DNA from 2 places in the Cryobacterium sp. TMT2-14 genome. Region 1 is predicted to be linked to the other one. Evidence: riboswitches for the same ligand, from Rfam matches in the RefSeq annotation. Region 1 holds a riboswitch; the other holds the start of a gene.
What was found. Region 1 has a riboswitch for thiamine pyrophosphate ahead of thiM (hydroxyethylthiazole kinase). Riboswitches for the same ligand answer to the same signal wherever they lie in the genome.
Positions count from the first base shown of each region.

Region 2: another riboswitch for thiamine pyrophosphate. It lies ahead of E3O28_RS14645 (ECF transporter S component); the one in region 1 lies ahead of thiM (hydroxyethylthiazole kinase).

Region 1 is NZ_SOFV01000009.1:459,251-464,922, reverse strand. It holds gene E3O28_RS04650 (bifunctional hydroxymethylpyrimidine kinase/phosphomethylpyrimidine kinase) at 1-1, opposite strand, end outside; gene thiE (thiamine phosphate synthase) at 1-651, opposite strand, end outside; gene thiM (hydroxyethylthiazole kinase) at 648-1,454, opposite strand; TPP riboswitch at 1,448-1,541, opposite strand; gene E3O28_RS04635 (hypothetical protein) at 1,823-2,107, shown strand; gene E3O28_RS04630 (hypothetical protein) at 2,313-2,603, shown strand; gene E3O28_RS04625 (hypothetical protein) at 2,848-3,609, shown strand; gene E3O28_RS04620 (TetR/AcrR family transcriptional regulator) at 3,739-4,326, opposite strand; gene E3O28_RS04615 (hypothetical protein) at 4,392-4,970, shown strand; gene E3O28_RS04610 (CPBP family intramembrane glutamic endopeptidase) at 5,522-5,672, shown strand, end outside.
Region 2 is NZ_SOFV01000042.1:68,012-73,683, forward strand. It holds gene nhaA (Na+/H+ antiporter NhaA) at 335-1,708, opposite strand; TPP riboswitch at 2,069-2,178, shown strand; gene E3O28_RS14645 (ECF transporter S component) at 2,216-2,848, shown strand; gene E3O28_RS14650 (ABC transporter ATP-binding protein) at 2,859-4,382, shown strand; gene E3O28_RS14655 (energy-coupling factor transporter transmembrane component T) at 4,379-5,161, shown strand; gene E3O28_RS14660 (ATP-binding protein) at 5,148-5,672, shown strand, end outside.

The DNA.
Region 1 (5,672 bases):
TGCCGTCACGCCCCACGCGGCTCGCAACTCGCGGGCCGCCTGCTCCGGATGCGGTGCCGCACAAATCGCCGACACCACGGCGACGCCCGCCGCTCCGCACTCACGGAGGGCGGCCAGGTCGCGCAGGCCGACCCCGCCGATGGCCACGCTCGGCAGCGTGCTGACCCCGACCAGGCGTGCGAACTCGGCCAGCCCCAGGGCAGGGGGCGCGTCACTCTTGGTGCGTGTGGCGTGCAGTGCGCCAATGCCGACGTAGTCGATCAGGGCAGGATCCTCGGCCGCGCGGCGCAGCTGGGCATCCGTCGATGCGCTGAGCCCGATCACCGCGTCACCCCCGATGAGGTCGCGCACCGCGCCGACGGGCAGGTCGGATTGCCCGACGTGCACCCCGATCAGCCGGTGCCCGGCGGCACGGGCGGCCAGGAACACGTCGACCCTGTCGTTCACGATCAGCGCCACGGTGTCGGGCAGCACATCCGCGATGCGCAGCACGGTGTCGAGGAACTCCCGCCCGGCGGTCTCCTTCTCACGCACCTGCACGGCGCTCACGCCTCCGGCAACGGCGTGCCGCACCACGTCCACGATGCTGCGCCCGGCCGCCGCGGCCTGCCCCGAGTCTGTCACCAGGTACAGCGACAGGTCGAGGATCATCGGAGCACCGCCCGGCGTGCGATGTCCTGCGCGTTGACGGTGGCTAGGGCGTCCACAAAGGCGACAGCGAAGCTGCCCGGACCGGCGGCGGACTCTGCCGCGAGCTCGGCCGCGACGGTGTACACCGTGGCCGCGGCCACCGTGGTGAAGAACCTGTCGGCGTCGACCGCGGCGAACGCGGCCATGACCGCGCCGAGGGCGCAGCCCCCGCCGGTGACGCGGGTGAGCAGCGGATGCCCGTTGTCGATGTGCACCAACTCACGGCCATCCGTGATGATGTCGACCGGCCCGGAGACGGCGATCACCCCACCGGTCATCCCGGCCAGCGCGTGCGCCGCGGCCAGGGCGGCATCCACCTCGTCGGATGAATCCACCCCGCGGCCGCCGGATCCGGCGCCCGCCAACGCGATTATCTCGGACGCGTTTCCGCGCACCACCGTGGGTCCCAGGTCGCGAAGGGCGAAGGCCAGCGGCGTGCGCACCGGCAGGAAACCGACGGCAACGGGGTCGAGCACCCACGGTGTTCCAGCATCGTTCGCGGCTGTGACGGCCTCGACCATCGCGTCGCGTTGTTCGGCGGTGGGCGTGCCGAGATTGACGAGCAGCCCAGATGCGATCCGCGCGAACGCGCCCGCCTCGCCCGGAATGTCGACCATCGCGGGCGCCGCACCGAGCGACAGCAGCACGTTAGCGGTGAAGTTCACCACGACGCTATTGGTGAGGCACTGCACGAGGGGCGGGCGGGACCGCACCTCGTCAAGCGCTGAACAGGTGAATGAAATAAGTTCTTCTGGCGTGCGCATTTGCGCGACATCCCTTCGCTAGTACTAACTAGATCAGGTTCAACGGGTGTTATCTCAGCTCCAGGTGGAGCACCCCGTGTCACTTGGCTTATGAACCAGCGTATCGCAGCGCCTTCGTTCTAATTCATGGTTGGACGCGGCCAATATCTTGGCAACTGGCCGACGGAACGAGGCCATTGCGCGAGCGCACCAAGAGCTGGCCGAGCGTCTCGTATTCCATGGGCGGCGGATTTATCGTTAGTTGCGAGACACCGAGAATTAGATGACTGATGCTGCCCGGGGACGAGTCAGGACGCCGCACCCTGGTCTCAGAAGCTTCCCTACGGTCGGCCAGCCAGGATCGTGGCTACCTCGCTGTTGGCTTTGAAGTGAGCAAGCGCGTCAGCAGAGAGCAACCGGATGACGTAAACAATTCGGCGCCGTTCGCTCTCAGAACCGTTGAGGATGTTCTCGTGGTGAGCCACTCTGTTTCGGAGATCTCGCAGCGCGGCCAATGCGTCATTAAGCGGGTTTCTGTCGGTACCTGGTGGGAAGACTTTGTGGAGATGAGGAACCCAGATGGTTTTCTCGTGAGCGTCCACGAAGAGGTAGGTCCAGAAGCCATACATGAGTTCGGCGACGACCTTGCCGGGTATTGGCGGCGTGTGTGGTGACGTCGCTGCGTTGATCCGCGCCCGCTCGACGTTGCCTCGGGCGATCTTGTTTGTGACTTTAGCGCGCTGTGGCGGCGTTCTGTGATCGCTATTTGGCGCATTTAGCTATATGCCCGCGTCGCTCCGGAGCAGGTGTCAGTGTCTTGTATCCCATAGGTTTCGACGCGCGGAGATCGCAAGAGAGAAACAGCTAAGTGCATCCGCTGTGGTGACGTTCACGTTGAACATGTGGGACAGTCACTCGGCTGCCAGGGCAATCTGGCAGCATCCGATGAAGGTGACGGGTTCGGTGCTTCTTCCCGTCAGTGGGCAGAGCCTCAGCCAGGAAGAAATATTCACCGAGATCGCGAAAGCATGGGAGGCACAAGGTTTCGTCCGAAGCGATCGAGCATTAGGCACCGACATTTACACAGGCGATAGTCTGCAACTACGCATCCGCGGCACCAGCGAGGGCGTCTCCATCAGCGCAACGTCGGCCTGCAGCGGCCTACTCTAGCTGCCAGACATACAGCCACGACGCGGTTTCAGGTGTGTCGAGGAATAGGCTCCACGTTATGGCGTCGCAAATTGGAGTCACCCTCATGGTTCTTCGCGACCTAGGCGCGTCGTCGTATGGGCACCGCACGCGACCACGATTGCCCGGCTTGAGGCCATCCTTTCTCATGACGGCAACTCCCCGCCTCGTTGGCCTCATGGCGGTCAGCGCGCTAACCCTAACCGGATGCTCACAGCCGACATCGTTGACGACCGGGTCAGCCTCCACGGACGACGCCACCCCGGAGGTCGTCGCGCAAGTGCGGGCGGCCGACCTCGCGCGCGATATCGGCGGGGAGAGACCCGACGACATCGACGGCTGGGCGCGCGCTGCAGTCGCTCAAGCCATTAGCGACAGCGCGGACATCGAGCTGGTCGGCGTCGACACCCGGCAGTCGACCGACCTAAGCGAACCGTTCGGCAGCCTCGACTTCCGGGTTTTCGTGCCAGGGCTCAAGAACGCGTCCACGGGCGCACCTGGCCCCTTTTGCTTCCGAATCGAGTTCGACTACTACGGCAAGGTCGGCACATGGGAATCGTCTGACGGCATCGACCCGATCGGGTGCCCACCGGATGCCGCCATCGTGACGCCTCGCGTCGACGACAGCATCGTCCCTGTCGTGTCGGACACCGCGCGCGAGGTGGCATCGGCGGTGCTTCTCGCGCGAGTGCAGACTGGTTCGCCGGCGACGGTAGACGCGATCATCGGCGCGATTTCCGCGCAACTCACCACTCCGACCGGCGAGTTCGAGGTCGTCGCTCCGCCGCGGGTCGTCGTCCAGGTGAGCAGCGCCGGAGATCGGGTCGGCGTCGCGTTCGGTTCCGCCGAAGATTGCGTCCTGATCAAGAGCGAGAACGGGACGGTCGACGACGTCTACCCACCCCCGGTGACGCTGCAGCCAGGTGAATTAGGCTGCACGCCCGAGACGGCACTCACTGACCCTGACCAATTGCGATCGCCGCACTGACGTGAGAGTCAGCCACGCCGAGACCATAAGCTCTTGCCCGTAAGACGGTCCTCTTGCGGAACTCCGCACGGATCCGTGGATTGCCCGGCCGCATGCACCGATCGCAGGTGACTCCGCATTAGGTGCTGGTCAGCGGTTTCTGATGATGCGTGCAAGCTCTTTCTCGAGGATGACGGTTGCCCAGGTGCTGTCGTTTCCGGGTGGTTCCATGAGTAGGTGAATGGCAAGGCCATCGAGAACGGCGTGCAAATGGCGCGCTCGTTCTACCAGTTCAGGGCCGCTGGGCCTGCAGGCCAACTTTTCGGCCAGTCGGAGGCAGCCGTTCCCCAGTTCTTCGTAAGCGCGATTTCTGATGGAAACAAGTTGCGGCAACGCAGGGCTTTCCGCAATCAGCGCGATATTGACCTCGAGTTCCGCGCGACTATCAGCGGTAAGAGGCAAGAAGTTTTTCAGGACCTCCAGCGCGTACTCCGCTGGGTTCGAGCCTTCACGAATAGCGAGAACGCGGTCGGTGGCGCGCTGCACCATGAGCTCGGCGGAGAACTGCAGGAGTTCAGCGCGGGTGGGGAAAACATGACGCAGGGAGCCGACCACCACGCCAGCCTGCTCGGCAACGGTGCGCACCGATACCGCGCTGATTCCTTGGTCGAGGATGATCTGCCACACCGCTTGAGCGAGCTGTACCTTGCGTGCGTCCCGGTCGATCGTTCTCGCCATAAATTGATATTAGTACGGGCGTGCTAGTTTGTTTTCAGGGCCTAGACGCATCGACTGGGGGATTTATGATCATTGCCATCATCGTCGCCTCCGAAATTGGCTTCTGGGTTTTGATCGCATTGGGTCTCGTCGCCCGATATATGCTGCGTCTGAAAAGGACCGGACTGACCTTGCTGGCGATGACGCCGGTGGTCGACGTCATCTTGCTCGTGGTCACGGCGATGGATCTGACATCGGGCGCGACGGCGACGGTCTTCCACGGGATCGCTGCGATCTACCTCGGCTTCTCCGTGGCTCACGGGCACAAGATGATCGCGTGGGCCGACCGCCATTTCGCCTATCGGTTCGCGAATGGGCCGCAGCCGATCAAGCTCTACGAGCGGGGTTATGCGGTCGAGTGTTGGAAAGACGTCGCGCGCACAGCGTTGGCTGTGGCCGTGGCTCTGGGGACCATTTGGCTGTTGACCGTGGTCGTCGATAACGAGCCCAGAACCAGCGCGATCAACGACCTCAACAGCATTTTCCTCCTGGTCGTTGCGATCGAAGTGTTGTGGGCCCTCGGGTATACCCTCTGGCCGAAGAAGCGACCGACATTGAGCCCATTGGTCGACGTGCACGCGAACGCCACATCCGGGCAGCAGTAGAAGCCGTGACTCTGCCGACAGCGCCTCCGGGGAGCGATCGACTGACTGTCACCAAGCTCGGTCGAGTCCTCATCTGGTCAGCCGGGGCGCTGGGCGTGCTTGAACTGATCGTTTTACTGACTCTCTCAACCGACGGGATTCGTCAATCCTCGGATCCCGGGTCACCGATCACCCCTCTGTGGGTCGTGCTCGTGCCTCCCTTGGTCGCAATTGCCCTGACACGTGCACTGCCGTGGAGCGCTCCAGCGCTCGAACCTACGGTTTCTAATGCTCGTGCGATTCGACGCAGCGGCATGGCGCTCCTGGTATGCGCGGTCCTCTTTCCCCTGGTCATTGGCATCACGGAAATTGACGACTCGGCCGAGTACTTTCCAGCCAAAGTAGTCATTCTGGACGGGATACCCGCAGCATTGGTGTGGAGATCTTGACGCAATATCAAGATTGCCCGCCCCCGCATGGCCTGGCAGTGGTGGGCGCCGATTGTTCTCATTGTGGTCTGGACAATCCTCTCGCAAGCGAGCCCCTGGATAGCGGTCCCTACTTTTCAAGGCGTGGACCTGGGCTACCTAATCGTTGGCGCAACGCTGACCGCGCTTACCGCTGGCGTGGGCGAGGAACTGTTTTACCGGTACTGGTTGCAGACACGGGCGGAAGCGCTCCTCGGACGCTGGGGCGGCGTCGTTCTGGCATCGTTTGCTTTCG
Region 2 (5,672 bases), on a different contig from region 1:
GAGTCTCCATAACCGAGGTTGAGGGGGGTTCGCGGATCGCGGGCTCCGTTGCGCTTGTTCCCGATTCCGACGCGCGTTTTCCCGCGGACAGCGACGCGGTGGATGAACGTAGGCTCTAACCGCCGCGTCTTTCGAGTCCGCGGACCTGCGGCACATCCGTCCTGAACGAATTCGACGGAGATTGTGCCCTGAACAGCGCGTTTGGGCTCAAAAACGGGTGTTGATCGATGAATCTCCGTCGAATTGGTTCGGTGCCGGGCACGGCGTTCCGCCCGTGACGACCAGCAGACACTCCGGCTGAGGGAGTTGGGCGGCTGGGTGCGCTCCGGCCCTGTCAGTGCCCGCCGAACCGCTCGTCGCGAGCCGGATCGGCCCCGAACACGTCTGGGACGCCGTCGTTGTCGGCGTCGAGTGCCTCTTTGGCGGCGATGCGCCCGTAGTGCCGGTTGCGGCTCCGCAGCACCACGGTCGCGAGTAGTGCCGCCAGCAGCGAACCGGTCAGGATAGCCACCTTGGCGTGTTCGTCGTGCGGACTACCCTGCCCGAAAGCCAGCTCGCTGATCAGCAGCGACACCGTGAAGCCGACACCGGCGAGCATGGCGACGCCGATCACATCCACCCAGGCCAGGTCCGGGTCAAGGGCGCCCCGGGTGGTCTTGGTGACCAGCCAGGTGGCGAGCATGATGCCAACCGGCTTGCCCACCACCAGGGCTACGACGATTCCGATCGCGACCGGGTCGGTGAGGGCCGTTGTCAGGCCTGACACGCCGCCGATCGTGACCCCGGCGGAGAAGAATGCGAACACCGGCACGGCGAAACCGGCCGAGAGCGGGCGGATGCGGTGCTCGAGGTTCTGCGCCAGGCCCGGGCCGGCGTCGGGTCCGCCGCCACGTCGGCTGCGCAGCACGGGCACGGCGAAGCCGAGCAGCACTCCGGCCACCGTGGCGTGGATGCCGGAGCCGTGCACGAGAACCCAGGTGGCGAGGCCGAGCGGCAGCAGAACGGCGCCCGCGGCCCACCTGGTGGTGCCGAACAGATAGGAGTGCGTATGCGCCAGAAAGGCGAAGAGGCTCAGCGGCACGATGGCGAGCAGCAGCAGAACAGGCTGGAGGTCGCCGGAATAGAAGAAGGCGATGATGGCGATGGCGAGCAGGTCGTCGACCACGGCCAGGGTCAGCAGGAAGATGCGCAGAGCGCTGGGCAGTTTGGAGCCGATCACGGCGAGCACGGCCACGGCGAAGGCGATGTCGGTGGCGGTGGGGATGGCCCAGCCTCGTAACATTTCCGGCCCCGAGCTGAACACGATCGCGGTGAAGATCACAGCCGGAACGATGACGCCGCCGACGGCCGCGGCGACCGGGACGACCGCGCGGCTGAAGGTGCGCAGATCGCCGGCGACGAACTCACGCTTGAGTTCGAGCCCGGCAATGAAGAAGAAGATCGCCAGGAGTCCGTCGGCGGCCCACGCGCCGAGGCTCAGATTGAGGTGCCACGGCTCGTAGCCGATCTGAAAGTCCCGCACCGCATAGTAGAAATCGGAGGCCCCGGTGTTGGCCAGGGTCAGCGCGAGAACCGTCGCCACCAGCAGGAGAGCGCCGCCCACGGTCTCTTTGCGCAGGATCGTCGAGACGTGCAGGTACTCGGGATAGCTGCTGCGGCGAAAGACGTTAAGTTTCGGGGTGGGAGGAAGAGGTGGTGGTTTCGGCATGGACGAGCCTCAGTCAATCAGGATTTTGTGGCACACGGACATTGCTGTCGACCAGACTTCCCGACACACCACGTCGAGCGTACCGCGTTCGGGCGGTCAACGCCGCCCGCGCCAGTTACACCGCCAGCGTCCCAGCCGCTGGCGGGAGCCCGGCCCTTCCCGCCAGCTGCGGGGGATGTGCCAGGGTCCGCGCACGGGTAGCCCGCGTCGCATCCGTCGTCGCCGCAAAATGAAGTGGCGCAGCAACAGAAGCAACAGCCCGGCGAGGATCAGGGGAACGGTGAACGTCATTCGCGCCCGACAGTGATGCGGGGGCGAGGCGAGGACTCCATCCCGCGAGTCTAGGCCGAGGTCTATACTTGAATCGAACACGGGAGTCCGGTCAACCGGGCTGAGAGGAAGCTTCTGAAGCTTCGACCGTCGAACCTGATCTGGATCATGCCAGCGCAGGGAGGCAAATTTTCTCGTTCCCGTGCCCTGGAACCATCTACGGAAAGGGCACGACCAGTGCACGCTACAACAACTCTTCTCACCTCCACCACGTCCCGCCAGCCGCGTAACTTCCGGTGGCGGGTCGTCGACATCGTCATCGCCAGTGTCATCGGCGTGGCCAGCGGGCTCATCTTCGTCGTCTGGAACCAGGCGTACAACCCGCTCAGCGGCCTGCTCACCCCGCTGCTGCCGGGCCTGCAGGCTCTCCTGGGCGGCGGATGGCTGTTCGCCGGCGTGCTCGGCGGCCTCATCATCCGCAAACCCGGCGCCGCGCTCTACACCGAGCTGCTGGCGGCGGTCGTGTCGACTCTGGTCGGCGGCACCGCCTGGGGAGCCACCATCCTGGTCTCCGGCCTGGTGCAGGGTCTCGGCGCGGAGCTGGTCTTCGCGCTGTTCTTCTACGCCAACTACCGCCTCGTCGTGGCCCTGCTCGCCGGCGCGGGTGCCGGCCTTGCCCTCGCCGTCAACGACCTGTTGCTCTGGTACCCCGGATCGGCCGTTCCCTTCATCACCATCTACACCGCCTCCTCGATCGTCTCCGGCATTGTCGTGGCCGGACTGCTGTCCTGGCTGGCCATGCGTGGCCTCGCCCGCACCGGGGCACTGTCGCGGTTCGCCGCCGGGCGATCGAACCGCACCCAGGTCTAGGGGGACGGCGATGACACCGGCAGCAGCGGCATCCGTCTCGGGAGCGTCCGTCGTGGCCCGCGGCTGGGGATGGCGGCATGCCGGGCGGCGGGGCTGGGCCGTCAACGGCCTCGACCTGAGAATCGAGCCGGGCGAGCGCGTGCTGCTGCTCGGCGCCTCCGGGGCCGGCAAATCCACTCTGCTGCACGCCCTCGCCGGGGTTCTCGGCGGCGACGAGGAGGGCGAGCAGCGCGGTCAGCTGCTTGTAAACGGCGCCGAGCCGACCGCAGCGCGCGGCCAGGCCGGGCTGCTGCTGCAGGACCCTGACTCCCAGGTGATCCTGGCGCGGGTGGGCGACGACGTCGCCTTCGGCTGCGAGAACCTGGGGGTGCCCCGCGAAGAGATCTGGCGCCGGGTGAGCGACGCCCTGGACATGGTCGGCCTGAACCTGCCGCTCAGCCATCCGACGTCGTCGCTGTCGGGTGGACAGAAGCAGCGCCTCGCCCTCGCTGGGGTGCTGGCGATGCGGCCGGGGCTGCTGCTGCTCGACGAACCCACAGCGAATCTCGACCCTGGAAGCGTGCTGGATGTGCGCGATTCCGTTGCCCGCGTGCTCGAGAACTCCGCGGCGACGTTCATCGTGATCGAACATCGGGTCGCCGTCTGGCAGAACCTTGTGAACCGGGTGATCGTGCTCGACGCGGCCGGGGGAGTGCTGGCCGACGGCCATCCCGACGACGTGCTGACCAGGCAGGGGGAACGGCTCGCGGCCGCGGGTGTCTGGGTGCCCGGGCGGGGCAACGGCCTGACTGCATCGCGGCGCGAGACCAGCTCGGCGTCGGCGCCCGGCTCGGTCCCTCTGCTCCGCACGCCCGGCCTCGCGGTCGCGCGCACGCGCGCCGGCGTGCTCGCCCGGGACATCGACCTCACGGTGCACGCCGGCACCGCTCTGGCAGTCACCGGACCGAACGGCGCCGGCAAATCGACCCTGATGCTCACCCTCGCCGGCCTGCTGAAACCGGCCGGGGGAGCGGTTCTCGCGAGCCCGGAGTTCGCCGGCGGGGCCGACGAGGAACCGATCCGCTGGAAGTCCCGCCAGCTGCTCACCCGCATCGGCACCGTGTTCCAGAGCCCGGAGCACCAGTTCGTGGCCGCCACCGTGCGGGCCGAACTCGCCGTAGGGCCGCGCGCCCTCAAACGGCCGGAGGCGAACATCAATGCCCGGGTCGACGAGGTGCTGCAGCGCCTGCGCCTGGACCACCTGGCCGAGGCGAACCCGTTCACCCTCTCCGGCGGAGAGAAACGTCGGCTGTCGGTGGGCACCGTGCTGGCCACCCAGCCACGACTGCTCATGCTCGACGAGCCCACCTTCGGCCAGGACCTGCGCACCTGGCGGGAGATCGTGGCCCTGCTCGACGAACTCCTGCGGGAGGGCACCGCGGTGGTCGCCGTCTCGCACGACACCGACTTCGTGGTCGCCCTGGCTGACCGGGAGTACCATCTGACCGGGCGGGCCGGCCGCAGCGTCACGCCGCGGGCGGCGGTGTCCCGGTGAGCGTGCTGACGCCTGCCCGGGGAACCCAGGCCATCTTCCGGATCAACCCGGTCGCGAAGCTGGCCGCCGCGCTGCTGCTGGCGGGCGTGCTCATCCTCACCATCGACTGGGTCTCCGCAGTCGTCGCCCTCGCCTGCGAGTTCGTGCTCTTCTTCTGGGCCGGGCTGTCCCTGAAGGCCTTCGCGGTGCGCACCCTGCCGGTCTGGATCGCCGCACCCACCGCCGGCGTCACCACCCTGCTCTACGGGCAGGCGGCCGGGGCGGTCTATTGGTCTTTCGGGCTGGTGAACGTGACCGAGGGATCACTCGAGCTGGCCATCGCCACGACCCTGCGCATCCTCGCCATCGGACTGCCGTCGGTCGTGCTCTTCGTGACCGTCGACCCCACCGACCTGGCCGACGGCCTCGGCCAAGTCGTGAAACTGCCGGCCCGCTTCGTGCTTGGCGGTCTGGCCGGGCTGCGCCTGGTCGGCCTGTTCCTCGAGGACTGGCGCGCCCTCGAACTGGCCCGGCGGGCCCGCGGCATCGCGGACCGCGGCGTCCTGCGCCGGCTGCTCAGCCAGGCCTTCGCCCTGCTGGTGCTGTCGATCCGGCGCGGCAGCAAACTCGCGACGGCGATGGAGGCCCGCGGGTTCGGCGCCTCGGTGCGGCGCACCTGGGCCCGCCCCTCCAGCTTCCGGGGGCGCGAGGTGGCCCTGGTCGGCATCGGTCTGGCCGTGGCCCTGCTCTCGGTGAGCGTCTCCGTGGCGACGGGAAGCTGGAACTTTGTCCTCACCTGATCTGCCCACGGCCGCCCTCGAACCGGCCGCCCCCGATCCGGTCGGTGACCGACGGATGCTGCTGGCCCCCGTGCTCCGCGACCTTGCCGCCGCCGGGATGGCGCCCGTCGTTCTCATCGACGGGCCGAGCGGCGCCGGCAAGAGCACCCTCGCCGACGCGCTCGTCGTCGCCTGGCCGGGACCGCTCCGGCCCACCCTGGTGCGGCTGGACGACATCTACCCCGGCTGGCAGGGGCTGGACGCCGCCGTCACGCACCTGCGCGAACAGGTGCTCGCCCCGAGAAGACTGGGCCGGCCCGCCGCCTGGCGGCGCTATGACTGGGAGCGGCGCGAGTTGGCAGAATGGCACCCGGTCGACCCGGCCCGCCCGCTGATCGTGGAGGGGTGCGGAACCCTGGCGGCCGCCCACGCGCCACTCAGCGACATCCGGGTCTGGCTGGCCGCCGACGACCGCATCCGCAAGCAGCGGGCCCTCGCCCGGGACGGCGAACTGTTCCGGTCGCACTGGGAC